2 regions of the Desulfomicrobium aestuarii genome follow, and region 2 is predicted to be linked to the other one. Evidence: predicted binding sites of a transcription regulator. Region 2 holds the regulator's gene; the other holds the start of a gene.
The links. The regulator HrcA, encoded in region 2, represses chaperone genes, less so after heat shock. The targets are predictions, from matches to a motif close to TGTTAGCACTCNNNNNNNNNGAGTGCTAACA.

Region 1: the regulator HrcA is predicted to act here: its motif matches at 4,981-5,011, upstream of groES (co-chaperone GroES).

The regions. Positions count from the first base shown of each region.
Region 1 covers NZ_AP042427.1:2,895,729-2,902,890, reverse strand. Annotated here, with positions in the region: gene ACZ5AC_RS13330 (cytochrome ubiquinol oxidase subunit I) at 1-1,761, opposite strand, end outside; gene ACZ5AC_RS13325 (hypothetical protein) at 1,758-2,822, opposite strand; tRNA gene ACZ5AC_RS13320 (tRNA-Glu) at 3,002-3,079, opposite strand; tRNA gene ACZ5AC_RS13315 (tRNA-Gln) at 3,081-3,154, opposite strand; tRNA gene ACZ5AC_RS13310 (tRNA-Glu) at 3,162-3,239, opposite strand; tRNA gene ACZ5AC_RS13305 (tRNA-Glu) at 3,262-3,337, opposite strand; tRNA gene ACZ5AC_RS13300 (tRNA-Lys) at 3,347-3,422, opposite strand; gene serS (serine--tRNA ligase) at 3,474-4,757, opposite strand; gene groES (co-chaperone GroES) at 5,057-5,347, shown strand; gene groL (chaperonin GroEL) at 5,375-7,012, shown strand; gene ACZ5AC_RS13280 (NADH-quinone oxidoreductase subunit B family protein) at 7,101-7,162, opposite strand, start outside.
Region 2 covers NZ_AP042427.1:3,648,138-3,655,299, forward strand. Annotated here, with positions in the region: gene aroC (chorismate synthase) at 1-956, shown strand, start outside; gene ACZ5AC_RS16785 (ElyC/SanA/YdcF family protein) at 953-1,741, shown strand; gene ACZ5AC_RS16790 (rhomboid family intramembrane serine protease) at 1,738-2,622, shown strand; gene ACZ5AC_RS16795 (CoA-binding protein) at 2,664-3,029, opposite strand; gene grpE (nucleotide exchange factor GrpE) at 3,032-3,577, opposite strand; gene hrcA (heat-inducible transcriptional repressor HrcA) at 3,628-4,644, opposite strand; gene rfbD (dTDP-4-dehydrorhamnose reductase) at 4,641-5,504, opposite strand; gene rfbB (dTDP-glucose 4,6-dehydratase) at 5,501-6,526, opposite strand; gene ACZ5AC_RS16820 (tRNA (cytidine(34)-2'-O)-methyltransferase) at 6,631-7,101, shown strand; gene ACZ5AC_RS16825 (CobD/CbiB family cobalamin biosynthesis protein) at 7,114-7,162, shown strand, end outside.

The sequences.
Region 1 (7,162 bases), 750 kb from region 2:
GGAGGCGTCCCGGGCCTCGATGGTGAAGACGGGGTAAGGGTCGACGCCGCCGTCGTCCGTGTAGGGCAGCACCGGGATGCCGTCGGCCACGAAGGTCAGGTTCTTCTCGTTGAGCGTCATCTCCCCGGACAGACCGAGGCCCTTGGCGCTGACGTTCTCGGGCAGCTCCTTGCCGACCAGAGACGGCGCGTATTTCCAGAACTCGACATGTTTGCTCGGATTTTCGAAGCCTGCGGGCGGGATGAAGGATATCTTCACCCCCTGTGTCACGATCTCCGGGCGCGGGTCGCGGCGCACGAGCTGGGCAGCCAGGGTGCTGCCCGGAGGGAGGAAGGAGAGGTGCGCGTCGCTGTCGGAGATGCATTTCTCCCCGAGGGTGCACCAGGCCAGCAGGACGTACTCGTCGTTCTCCGCGTCGAAGGCCGGGATTTCGATGGCTGTTTCGGGACGCGCGGGGGCTTCCGCGGTCGCGGGTTTTCTGCCGTGCAGTCCCTCAACGATATACGAGGCCAAAGCGCCCCGCTCCAGGGGCGTGCCCGCGAAGCGCGGCATGTAGGCGTGGACCTTGCCCATGCCCCGGATCATGGACTCCATGGCGAACCGGTCGAACGTCGCCGTCAGGGGCTTTATGTCGTTCAGGGGGCCGCCGATGGAATGGCAGGCGGCGCACTGGCCGCGGAAGATCTCCCGGCCGGCGTCCAGGGCGTTTTCGGCGGTGACCTCCTGGTTGCGGTTCCAGCCCGACGTCGCCAGGAAGCCTTGGGCGGAGATGGCCTCCTCGGTCCCGGCCAGGATGGCGTTTGAGTACATGTGCCCGTAGACGAGGTACGGCCTGCGCCCGGCCTCGCGCATCCACTCGAAGCAGCCCATGTACATGAGGCCGATGACGAGCAGGGTCACGGCCATGGGGCGCTTGACCGCGGCGGGCATCCTCACGGCCATGATCAGGCCGCCGGCGAAGAGGACGGCGGAGATCTGGATGAAACCGTTGAGGAAGGGGACGATCTCGGGGTTTGCGCCGAGGATCATGGCCCTGGGCCCTTCGGGCAGGACCTGCAGGTACCACCATCCCGACAGGAGCAGCACCCCGAAGGGCAGCAGCAGCCACAGGGCGCAGTAGCGGACCATGGCTTCGCGGGTCGGCGCGTCCTTTTCCCACGTGGCCGTGACGAAGCCGTAGAGTCCTGCGAACATCAGGGCGATGCAGGTCCTGAAGACCAGGGCCGGCCAGAAGGTCGGGTTGAAGAACCCGTCCCAGAAGCCCCGCGTGACCGGCCAGTCGCCGGGCGTGAGCATGAAGCCGATGATGCCGTTGATCATGAACAGCGACATCCAGCCGAAGAAGAAATAGAGCCAGCCCATGATCAGGTGATTGCGCCGGCCCATCCTGCCGAAGGTGTAGTAATAGATGAACAGGGACACGATCTCGGCCAGGAAGAAGACCCACTCGATGGCCCACCCGAAGACGAAGGTGTGGATGAGGCTCGACGTGGCCGCCGGGGCGACGAGCGAAATGATGAACCAGATCCCGACACCGGTGATGCCGCCCAGGACCATGGTCACCAGCAGGAAGAACTTGGTGTGCCGCTTGGCGTAGGCCAGGATTTCCGGGGAGTTGCGCCGGTAGGCCAGAAGCTCCGTCAGCACGAGAAACAGGCCGCCGCCCACGGCGAAATGGGCGATGTAGACGTGAAAGATGGAAATCAGCGCGATGAGCAGGCCGCCGCCGGCCCAATGGAGTTCCCAGACAGGAAAGTTCATGAGCGCACCTCCGTGTCGGTGGACGCGGTTCTGAGCATCCAGACGATGATGGCGACCCCGGCGAGGAGGGTCAGGACGAAGAGGACGAAGGGCGAGTATTCGCCGGTCACGACGCGTTCGGAGACGTTGAAATACGGGCTCAGGTAGGCGTCCCGGACCATGTCGCGCAGATAGACCATGAGGGAGACGGTGGTCACGGAGATGATGGCCGTGGTGCGGACGTTGTAGCGCAGCGCGTTGCTGATGCTGAAGATCCCGAGAATCGCGCCCGCGGCGAAGACCAGGGTGTGGGGCAGGGAGCCGCCGAGCAGGAGATGCGAGACGCGTTCGGGCAGGGCCGTGAGGAACCACAGGCCCAGGGCCATCTGCACGACCGTCGAGAACGCGTACCAGTTCATGCCGTGCCGCACCCAGCGGCCGGCCTGCGGGTCGTCCTTGCGCCGCTGGTACAGCAGGGCCAGGGCCAGGCCTCCCAGGGCCGTGGACGAGGCGACGACGTGCAGGTAGCGCGGCAGCACCGTCGGGTCCGAGAGGTTGAGGATCGTCCCGCCGGCATTGTCGACGTACGCGGTCCATGCCTCGGGGTTCAGCATGAGCGTCATGTTGTTGGTGAAGATGAAGCCCGTGGCCAGGAGGCACAGGGCCGTGACGGCGATGAAGAGCGTCTTCAGGGAGCCTAGGGCGGTGTAGCGGAAGTCATAGACGTACGCGCTGCCGTACGCGGCGATGACCAGGCCGACGACGCCCAGCCAGTAGACGGCCATGAGCACGCTGCTCGTGTACAGGAACTGGCCGTAGAGGACCTGCATGAAAAGCAGCGGCGCCACGCCGAAGTTGACGGCGAAGGCGATGGTGAAAGGCAGCTTGACGGAGATCGTTTTTGTCAGGGGCTCGGAGTCCCTCTTCCCTCGCACATTGTGGACCAGGGCGATGATGGACGCCCCGAGCATGACGTTCATGACCAGGATGTGCAGGATGAAGGTCAACACCTGAAAAAGGTAGAACCAGCCCCATTCTATGGGAATGGGCAGGGCCGAGGGAATGAGCCGGGTTGGGTCCATGGTCGCTCTCCGTGTTTGAGGTCCGCGGTGTGGAAAAATGCAGGCGTCAACAAAGGTAGCCAAATTGGAGGGCCGCGTCAAAACCTCCCGGCAATTCGGACAGTTCCTGTCCGGTTCGTGGGCGGACCGCGGAACGCAAAAAGCCCCGGGCGGTTGCCCGGGGCTTGCGAAAGGAAAGATGGCGTCCCCAAGGGGATTTGAACCCCTGTTATCGGCGTGAAAGGCCGGTGTCCTGGACCTAGCTAGACGATGGGGACGTGGCTGGGCGACTTAGATTCGAACTAAGATTGACGGAGTCAGAGTCCGCTGTCCTGCCGTTGAACGATCGCCCAAAATATTTGGCGTCCCCAAGGGGATTTGAACCCCTGTTATCGGCGTGAAAGGCCGGTGTCCTGGACCTAGCTAGACGATGGGGACGCGAACCGCGTCAGAAAAAAAGTGGCGTCCCCAAGGGGGTTTGAACCCCTGTTAGCGGCGTGAGAGGCCGCCGTCCTAGGCCACTAGACGATGGGGACGCAAGGTTTTGGTGGGCCGTGAAGGGATCGAACCTTCGACTCTCTGCTTAAAAGGCAGATACTCTACCGTCTGAGTTAACGGCCCGAAAGAGAAGACGCTTCTATAGTCGGGCCATCTGCTTGTCAAGCCGGAAAGTCACCCTTTTTTCAGTTCGATCCTTTCCTGTCCGTTCATGTACGGACGCAGGGCTTCGGGGACGATGACCGACCCGTCGGCCTGCTGGTAATTCTCGAGAATCGCTACCATTGTCCGGCCTACTGCCAGACCCGAGCCATTCAGGGTGTGTACCAGTCTGCTCTTCTTCGAGGCTGCCGGCTTGAAGCGGATCCCGGCCCGGCGGGCCTGGAAGTCCTCGAAGTTGGAGCAGGACGAAATCTCGCGATACTTGTCCTGACCGGGCAACCAAACCTCTATATCGTAAGTTTTCGCGGATGAAAAGCCCAAATCTCCGGCGCACAGCGTGACCACCCGGTAGTGCAGTCCCAGCCTCTGCAGGATGCTCTCGGCGTGGCCCAGCAGCTTTTCCAGTTCGTCGTAGGAGGTGTCCGGGTGGACGAAGCGCACCAGCTCCACCTTGTCGAACTGGTGCTGGCGGATCATGCCCTTGGTGTCCTTGCCGTAGGAACCGGCCTCGGAGCGGAAGCAGGCCGTGTAGGCGCAGTGGGCGATGGGCAGCTGGCCTTCGCCCAGGGTCGTGTCGCGGTAGATGTTGGTCACCGGGACCTCGGCCGTGGGGATGAGGTAGTAGTTGGAGTCGCCCAGGCGGAAGAGGTCCTCCTCGAACTTGGGCAGCTGGCCCGTGCCCATGAGGCTCTCGCGGTTGACGATGACCGGCGGCATGACCTCGTCGTAGCCGTTCTCCATGGTCTGCACGTCGAGCATGAGGCTGATCAGCGCCCGCTCCATGCGCGCGGCCCAGCCCTTCAGCAGCACGAAGCGGCTGCCCGTGATCTTGGCCGCGGTCTCGAAGTCCAGGCCGCCCAGGGCCGTTCCCAGTTCCCAGTGTTCCTTGGGCGCGAAGTCCAGCTCGGGCTTGGCGCCCCAGGTGCGGACCTGCACGTTGTCCGAGTCGTCGACGCCCTCGGGGACCGAGGGGTGCGGGACGTTGGGAATGGACATGACCCACTGCTCGGTCTGGCCGTCGATGTCCTTGAGTTCCTCGTCCAGGGCCTTGATGCGGACGGACATGGCCCCGAGCTCGGCCAGAAGGGCGTCGGCGTTCTCGCCGGTCTTCTTCATGCGGGCGATGTCGCCCGAGGCCTGGTTGCGGCGGGCCTTGAGCTCCTCGGCCTCCAGCAGGAGGTCGCGGCGCTTCTGGTCGATGGCCAGGAAATCGTCGAGGTCGAGCTTGCTGCGCCTCTTGCGCAGGCCTTCCTTGACGTCGTCGGTATTGGAGCGAACGAATTTGATGTCGAGCATGGGCGTGTCCTTGTCTGCGGTGTCGTCCCTGATCGAAACGGGACGCGTTTTCAAGGCGAAATCCATAGCCTGCCTCGGCCGGAATCACAAGACGCGCAGGGCGGCCGCGGAAAAATCCGGGTGCACATGAAATTTTTTTGCGCGGTCGCCCTTGACTTCACCGGGGCAGGGATTATTTGGGCCTCTGTCTTGCGCGGACCGGCGAGGAACGAACAGGCCCGCGTGTTGGCACTTGATGGTGAAGAGTGCCAGAAAATTTATCTACTCGGAAGAAATTCTTAAACATCTTGGAGGAAAACATGAAGCTCAGACCGTTGCACGACCGTATCCTGGTCAAGCGTCTCGAAGAGGAACAGGTAACCAAAGGCGGCATCATCATCCCTGACTCCGCCAAGGAAAAGCCCATCAAGGGTGAAGTGGTTGCCGCCGGCCCCGGCAAGGTCGCCGATGACGGAAAGCAGATCCCCATGGGCGTCAAGACCGGCGACAAGGTGATCTTCAACAAGTACGCCGGCACCGAAGTCAAGATCGACGGCGAAGAACTGCTCATCATGCGCGAGGACGACATCCTCGCCGTTATCGAAGCCTAATCTTTCATTACATAAGGAGACGCACACATGGCTGCTAAAGTTATCAAGTTCGACGCCAAGGCCCGTGAAAGACTGAAGAAGGGCGTGGACACCCTGGCCGATGCCGTCAAGGTCACCCTCGGACCCAAGGGCCGCAACGTGGTCATCGAAAAGTCCTTCGGCTCCCCCATCATCACCAAGGACGGCGTGACCGTGGCCAAGGAGATCGAACTGGAAGACAAGTTCGAGAACATGGGCGCCCAGATGGTCAAGGAAGTCGCCTCCAAGACTTCCGACATCGCCGGTGACGGCACCACCACCGCCACCATCCTGGCCCAGGCCATCTTCCACGAGGGTATCAAGCTGGTCGCCGCCGGCCGCAACCCCATGTCCATCAAGCGCGGCATCGACAAGGCCGTCGAGGCCGTCATCGCAAGCCTGGACAAGCTGGCCAAGCCCACCCGCGACCAGAAGGAAATCGCCCAGGTCGGCACCATTTCCGCCAACAACGACTCCACCATCGGCAACATCATCGCCGAGGCCATGAGCAAGGTCGGCAAGGAAGGCGTCATCACCGTTGAAGAGGCCAAGGGTCTGGAAACCACCCTTGACGTCGTCGAAGGCATGCAGTTCGACCGCGGCTACCTGTCCCCCTACTTCGTGACCAACCCCGACAAGATGGTCTGCGAAATGGACAACCCGCTGATCCTCATCAACGAGAAGAAGATCTCCAACATGAAGGAACTGCTCCCGGTTCTGGAGCAGGCCGCCAAGATGGGCAAGCCCCTGGTCATCATCGCCGAGGACATCGAAGGCGAAGCCCTGGCCACGCTGGTCGTCAACAAGCTGCGCGGCACCCTGCAGGTCGTGGCCGTCAAGGCCCCCGGCTTCGGCGAGCGCCGCAAGGCCATGCTGCAGGACATCGCCATCCTGACCGGCGGCGAAGTCGTGTCCGATGACCTGGGCGTCAAGCTCGAAAGCATCGCCCTGAACCAGCTCGGTTCCGCCAAGCGCGTGGTCATCGACAAGGAAAACACCACCATCGTCGACGGCGCCGGCGAAGCCGAAGCCATCAAGGCCCGCGTGAAGCAGATCCGCAACGAGATCGAGGAGACCACCTCCGATTACGACCGCGAGAAGCTGCAGGAGCGCCTGGCCAAGATCGTCGGCGGTGTCGCCGTGATCAACGTCGGTGCCGCCACCGAGACCGAGATGAAGGAAAAGAAGGCCCGCGTGGAAGACGCCCTGAACGCCACCCGCGCCGCCGTTGAAGAAGGCATCGTCCCCGGCGGCGGTGTCGCCCTGGTGCGCTGTCAGGCCGCCTTGGAGTCCGTGAAGCCCGCCGATGACGACGAGGCCGCCGGCGTGCAGGTCATCCGCCGCGCCATCGAGGAGCCCATCCGCATGATCTGCGGCAATGCCGGCGTCGAAGGCGCCGTGGTCATCGACAAGGTCCGCCACGGCAAGGAAGACTTCGGCTACAACGCCGCCACCGGCGAGTACGAAGACCTGCTCAAGTCCGGCGTCATCGATCCCAAGAAGGTGACCCGCATCGCCCTGCAGAACGCCGCTTCCGTGGCCTCCCTGCTGCTGACCACCGAGTGCGCCATCGCCGAGAAGCCCAAGGAAGAGGCTGCCCCGGCCATGCCCGGCGGCGGCATGGGCGGCATGGGCGGCATGTACTAAGCCGATTTGCCATAGCCAAAAAAAGGGCCGGGAGCGATCCCGGCCTTTTTTTGCGCCCTTTTTCCGGGGCGTTGCGTTCTCCGGAAAATCAGCCCTTTTGCTCTTCGAGGCGCCCCAGGAGGCGCAGAAAGCCGTCGAGGATGGTCAGGG
Region 2 (7,162 bases):
ACGAGGCGGCCATCCAGGCCGAACTCGACAGGCGCAGGCCCGGGCAGGGCGGAATCGCCGTCACGGCGCGCTCCGAGCCCGACCGCATCCGGCTGCTGTCGGGCGTGTTCGAGGGCCGGACCACGGGCACGTCCATCGGTTTCATGGTCGAGAACACGGACCAGCGCTCACGTGATTACGGGGAGATCAAGGACGTCTTTCGGCCCGGCCACGGCGACATGAGCTACACGGCCAAGTACGGCCTGCGCGACTACCGCGGCGGCGGGCGGTCCTCGGGCCGCGAGACCGTGTCCCGCGTGGCCGGCGGGGCAGTGGCCGGGGCTTTCCTGGAGACGCTCGGCATCTGCGTCATGGCCGGGACCGTCGAACTCGGCGGGATCGCCGCGGGCTGCGTAGATCTGGCCGGGGCCGGTGAGCGTCCGTTCTTCGCCGCCGACGGCGGCGTCGTGGCGGCTTGGGAGGAGCGCGTGCGCGAAGTGGCCGGCCAGGGCGACACCCTGGGCGGCATCGTCGAGATCCGGGCCACGGGCGTGCCGGCCGGACTGGGCGAGCCTGTCTTCGACAAGCTCGACGCGCGGCTGGCTGCGGCTCTGATGAGCGTCGGCGCGGTCAAGGGCGTGGAGATCGGCGCGGGCTACGCGGCCGCGCGCATGCTCGGCAGCCAAAACAACGACGCCATGGGCGCCCCGGGCTTTTCCTCCAACAACGCCGGCGGCATCCTGGCCGGCATCTCCAGCGGCCAGGAAATAGTGGTCCGCGCCGCCGTCAAGCCCATCCCGTCCATCGCCCTGGAGCAGCGCACCGTGGACCGCTTCGGCGCCGAGAGGACCATCCGCGTCGGCGGCCGCCACGACATCTGCGCCATCCCGCGCGTGGTCCCGGTGCTGGCCGCCATGGTCCGCCTGACCCTGGCCGACATGGTCCTGCTGCAGCGGCGCATGGGTCAGGGCGGATGAGCGTGCCCGTGGGCTTCGTGCTGAAGAAGGCCCTGGGACTCGCCTTCATGCCGCTCACGGTCTGCCTGCTGCTGTTCGCCCTGGGGCTGGCCTACATCCTCCTGCGCCGCTCCCGGGAAGCCCTGGCCCCCTTCGTCATCGGCTCCGTCCTGCTCTACTCCCTGTGCCTCAATTCCGTCTCCGGCTTCCTGATCCGCCCGCTGGAGAGGGCCTACCCCGCCCTGGACCTGGCCAGTCCGCAGGTGGCCGGCAAGGCAGTCAAATGGGTCGTGGTCCTGGGCTCCGGGCACTGGACGGACCGCTCCCTGCCGCCGGGGGCCATGCTCGGGGAGGACGCCCTGTACCGCCTGACGGAAGGGCTGCGTGTGGCGCATCGCTTTCCCGGGTCCATTCTCGTACTTTCGGGCGGGAAATACCGCGACGAGCAGACCAGCGCCCAGGTCATGGCCGCGGCGGCCGCGGGCCTGGGCTTCGACCCGACGCGCATCGTCCTCGCGGACCAGTCCCTGGACACCCATGACGAGGCGCAGAGTGTGAAGGGCCTGGTCGGGGAGGACGTCTTCGTCCTGGTGACCACGGCCTCGCACATGCTGCGCGCGGTCAAGCTCTTCGAGAACGCGGGCCTCTCGCCCATCCCGGCCCCGGCCTACTGGCGGTACAAGGGCGAACCCGAATATTTCCTGCCCTATCCCTCGAATATCCATACCTGCCACATGGCAGTGCACGAGTACCTGGGCCTGGCCTGGGCCTTCGTGCGCGGGCAGGTGTCCCTGGGCGCGCCGTGATCGACATCCTGCCCACCCTGGCCCTGTGCACCGGCAGGGACAACCCGGACAAGGCGCTGCTTCGGGCCTGGTCCCTGGTCCTATCCAGCCGCCGCTTCCTGAACCGCGCCGAAGGGGGGCGGCTCCTCGTGGCGCCTGCCCTGGCCCATCTGGCCGTGAAGGAGATCATGGCCTACGAGGGCGAGAACAGGCCGCGCGTGGTGCCTGCGCCCCTGCCCGACAATTCCTGGGTCTCGCTTCTGGTGGTGGGTCTCTTCGTGGTCGCGACGGTCTGGCTCGACAGCCGGGGCCTGGGCCGCAGCATGACCTGGCATATGGCCGGACGGGCCGACGCCGGGCTGATCCTCGGCGGGGAGTGGTGGCGGTGCGTCACGGCCCTTTTCCTGCACGCCGACGCCGGGCATCTGCTGTCCAACGCCGCGGCCCTGGCCGTGCTGGCCTCAATGCTCGGACGGCGCATCGGTTCGGGGCTGACCTGGGCCCTTTTCCTCCTTTCGGGGAGCCTCGGAAACGCCATGAACGCCTGGGCCCAGGCCCCGGATCACCTGAGCGTGGGCGCGTCCACGGGCGTCTTCGGCCTCATCGGGGTCCTGGCGGGTGGCGCGGGCAGGGCGCAGCGGCAGTCCCGCGCCCAGGTCCTGCTGCTGGCCCTGGGCTTCGGGTTCGGTTTCCTGGCCATGCTCGGCGCGGGCGAGGAGAGGGTGGACCTCGGCGCGCACCTCTTCGGCCTCCTGTGCGGGCTGCCCTTGGGGCTGCTGGTCGGGGACTGGCGGGGGGCCCATGGCTGGAAGGTCTGGCTGAACGCCATGGCCGGCGCGGCTGGCGCCGTGCTGACGTTCTGGGCCTGGACGAAGGCCCTGGCGGGTCCGGGCGGGTTCTGAAAGCGGCGCGGGGGGACGGCCCCCCGCAGGTCATGGGCGGGTCAGAATTGGCCGGTCCTGAGCAGGACCAGGGTGCAGGCGTGCTGCCAGGGGATGCCGGCCGCGTCCAGGGCCTGTTCCAGGGCCGGGGATTCCGTGCCCGGGTTGAGGATGACGCGTCCCGGCTTCAGGGCCAGGATGGCGTCCTGCAGCTGGGCGCTGCGCTCGGGGCCGACGTAGAGGGTCAGGGTGTCGACGGGGCCTTCGATGCTGCCCAGGTCCGGGGACACGGGCAGGTCCTCGATGACGGCCCGGCCAGGCGTGACCGGCACAACGTCGTGCCCGTACTCCTTGAGCATGCGCACGGCCTGGTTGGAATAGCGCTCGGGCTTGTGGCTGGCCCCGAGCACGGCGACTCGCTCGGCCATGGCTACGCCCCCGCCTTGCGGCTGACCATGACCTTGGCCGGACGCAGCAGCCTGTCCTTCAGCATATAGCCTTTCTGCAGCATCTGGCAGACCGTGTTCTCGTCCAGGTCGTCGCGCTCCGTCTGGCCCATGGCCTCGTGCACGGCGGGGTCGAAGGGCACGTCCACGGCGGCGATCTGCACCAGGCCGTGACGCTTCATGGTGTCGAGGAAGATGTTCATGGTCATCTCCACGCCCGTGACCAAGTCCTTGCAGGCTTCGGCCTGCCGGCCGTGGGCCAGGGCCAGGTCCAGGTTGTCCATGACCGGGATGATCTCCTCCAGGATGGCCGACGTGGCGAACCTGAAATACTCTTCCTTCTCGCGCGTCAGGCGCTTCTTGAAATTCTCGCCGTCGGCCAGGACGCGCAGGTTTTCCTTCTTCAACTCTTCGATATCCGCCAGGGCCTGGGCGTATTTCTCTTCCAGGGTCGGTTCCTGGATTTCTTCGACGGGGGTTTCGGCCTGAACTTCTTCGGGGCCGAGGCCTTCGCTTTCCTTTTTGGACATGAAAAACTCCTGATCCTTGAAATATTTGAGTAGTCGTTTCACGAAGCTCCCTAGGAGCGGGATTTGAGGCACTGACTAAGTATTTGAGCGGCAAAGTCAACCATGGGCACGATGCGGGCGTAGTTCATGCGCACGGGTCCCAGCACCGCCAGGGTGCCGTGGGCGCTGGAAAAGGCGCTGTAGGGCGAGGCCACCAGGGAGCAGCCGGCGATGCCCGGCATGTCCTCGGCCAGGTTGACGGACACGGACGCGCCGGCCGTGGTCTTGTCGAGGAGCTCCAGCAGCCGCGAACGCTCCTCGATGAGCCGCAGCAGCTCCTGGATGGTCTCCAGTTCCGTGAATTCAGGCTGGTCCGCGAGGTGGCTCGCGCCGCCGACGAAGACTTCGGGCGGCTCCTCCTCGGCCAGGGCCTGGGCGGCCAGCTCCCAGGCGCGGCGGTAGGCGTCGAGGGTCTTGCGGGCGCTTTGGAGCTGGCGCTCGATCTCGCCTCGCACCTCCGTGGTGGTGCGGCCCTCGAAGAGGCTGTTGAGGTAGTTGCCGTAGCGGATGAGGTCGTCGGCGTTCAGGGATTCGTCCATCTGGATCATGCGGTTGCTGACCAGCCCGCCCTGCATGACCAGCACGGCCAGGATCATGCCCGGCCGCAGGAGGACGAAGTCGATCTGCCGCCAGCGGGCCAGATCCTGGCGCGGCGCCATGACCACGCAGACCTGGCGGGTCAGGGACGACAGGGCCCGGGCCGCGCGGCGCAGCACCTGGGGCAGCTCGCCCTCGCCGGGAAGGATGTGCTCGTGCAGCCTGGACTGCTCGCGGCGCGACAGGGGGGCGAGCCGAAAGACCTGGTCCAGATAGTAGCGGAAGCCCCTGACTGTGGGAACGCGGCCGGCCGAGGTGTGCGGCTGCTGCAGGAGCCCTTTTTCGGTCAGGGCGGCCATGGTCGCCCGCAGGGACGCGGGGCTCAGGCCCAGTCCGGCGGCCAGGGTCTGGGAGGCCACGGGCAGAGCCGTCTCGACGTAGGTCTCGATGACCGCGGCCAGGACCTGGGTTTCGCGCTTGCCGAGGATCATGACAGGCAGTCTTCCCGGGAAAAGAGGAATTCGCGCAGGGCCTGCAGCCATGGCCGCGGGGTGATGCCCGTGGCGGCCGTGAACTTCGAGAGGTCCAGGACCGAATAGGCTGGCCGGACGGCCTTCTGCGGGTACTGCGCCGAGGTGATGGGCTTGACCCGGCAGGGCAGGTCCGCGCCGCGCACGGCCTCGGCGGCCAGTTCGCACCAGCTGGCCTGGCCGGAGTTGGCCAGATGGAAGAGACCCGCCGCCCCCGACTCCACCAGGGCCAGGGAGTTTGCGGCCAGGTCCGGGGTGTAGCTGGGGCTGCCGACCTGGTCGTGGACCACGGACAGCTCGGGCCGCGCGGCGGCCAGTTCGAGGATGCGGGTCACGAAGTTGATCTTGCAGGGGCCGAAGAGCCAGGACGTGCGGATGATGAGCAGGCCCGGCAGGCCAAGCGCCAGCAGCTCGCGTTCGCCCTGCAGCTTCGTGCTGCCGTAGACCGAGCGGGGGTCGGGCTGGTCCTCGATGGTGTAGGGGGTGGTCTTTCGCCCGTTGAAGACGAAGTCGGTACTGTAGTGGACCAGCCGTACGCCCGCGTTGCGCGCGGCCTGCCCCAGAACCAGCGGGAGCTGGCGGTTGAGGCGCGCGGCTTCGGACGGTTCGTCCTCGGCCTGGTCGACCTTGGTGTAGGCCACGGTGTTGAAGAGGATGTCCGCGCCGGTCCGGGTCAGATAGTCCTCCACGGCAGGGCGGTCGAAAAGGTCGAGGTCCGCGCGGCCGGGCGCGTGCACGGTCCAGCCCCTGCGGGTCATGGCCATGCACAGGGCCTGCCCCAGGAGCCCGGTCTTTCCTCCCAGGACGACGGCGCTCCTCACGCCTGCCTCGTCTTGTACCACGCGTCCATGAACTGGCGATAGGCGCCGCTCTGCACTTCGTCAAGCCAGGCCCCGTTGGCCTCGTACCAGGCCAAGGTGCGGGCCATGCCGTCCTCGAAGGTCACCTCCGGCCGCCATCCCAGGTCCGCGGTGGAGCGGGCGAAGGCCATGGCGTAGCGGCGGTCGTGGCCGGGCCGGTCCGTGACGAAGGTGATGAGGTCCTCGCTTTTGCCCGTCAGGCGCAGGATGGTGCGCACCACGTCGAGGTTCGTGCGTTCGGCGTCGCCGCCGAAGTTGTAGACCGCGCCGGGCGTGCCCCTGAAGAGGGCCGCCTCCACGCCCCGGCAGTGGTCCAGGACGTAGATCCAGTCGCGCACGTTCAGGCCGTCGCCGTAGACCGGGATGGGCTCGCCCCTGGAGGCCTTGAGGTAGACCAGCGGGATGAGCTTTTCCGGGAACTGGAAGGGCCCGTAGTTGTTGGAGCAGCGCGTGACGATGACGGGCATGCCGTAGGTGTGGAAATAGGCCCGGGCCAGGAGGTCCGAGGAGGCCTTGGAGGCCGAGTAGGGCGAGTTGGGCGCGAGCGGCGTGTCCTCGGTGAACTGCCCGGTGGGCCCGAGGGTGCCGTAGACCTCGTCGGTGGAGATGTGCACGAAGCGCGGGACCCCTGCCCGGCGGGCGGCCTCCAGCAGGTTCTGGGTGCCGACGACGTTGGTCGTGATGAAGGGGAAGGGGTCGCTGATGGAACGGTCCACGTGGGACTCGGCCGCGAAGTTGAGGACCGCGTCGAAGGGGAAGCGGGCCAGCAGGTCGGGCACGAGTTCCTGGTCGCAGATGTCGCCGTGCACGAAATGGTAGCGGCCGCCCAGATGCCTCTCCTCGACCTCGGCCAGGTTGCGGCGGTTGCCCGCGTAGGTCAGCTTGTCGAGGTTGACGATGGTCAGGTCGTCGCGGGCGGCGAGCATGTGCTGGATGAAATTGGAGCCGATGAAGCCGCAGCCTCCGGTGACGAGCAGGTGCATGTGTTCTCCGTGGTTCTTGACGGGAGCGTCATTGACGGCCAAGTGGTTGAGGGCGCTGCCCGGCGCCCCGGCCAGCCATAGAAAATATGCAAAGAGAATCCAAGATGCAAATTGCGCTTTACGAACCCGAGATCCCGCCGAACACCGGCACCATCGCCCGGCTCTGCGCCGCCACCACGACCCGCCTGAACCTGATCGAGCCCCTCGGGTTCAGCCTGGAGGACAGGTACCTGAAGCGCGCCGGCCTGGACTACTGGCCCCACGTCGACAAGCGGGTCTGGCCCTCGTGGGCCGCGTTCCTGCAAGGCCGCGACACCGGCCGCCTGGTCTTCACCAGCGCCCGCCAGGGCACGGCCTATCACCGTTTCGCCTTCGAGCCCGACGACATCATCGTCCTGGGGCCCGAGACCAGGGGGCTGCCGCCGGAAGTCCTGCAGGACGCTCAGCATTTGGTGCGCATGCCCATCTGGGGCCAGGTCCGCAGCGTCAATCTGGCCAACGCCGCGGCCGTGCTGCTCTACGAAGCCTACCGCCAGACCGGCGAACTGGACCGGCGCGAGGACTCACCGCAATAACGAGGAACCGCCATGCTCGAAGCCCTCTACGACCTGCCTCTGAACCTCTCCATTCTCGTCT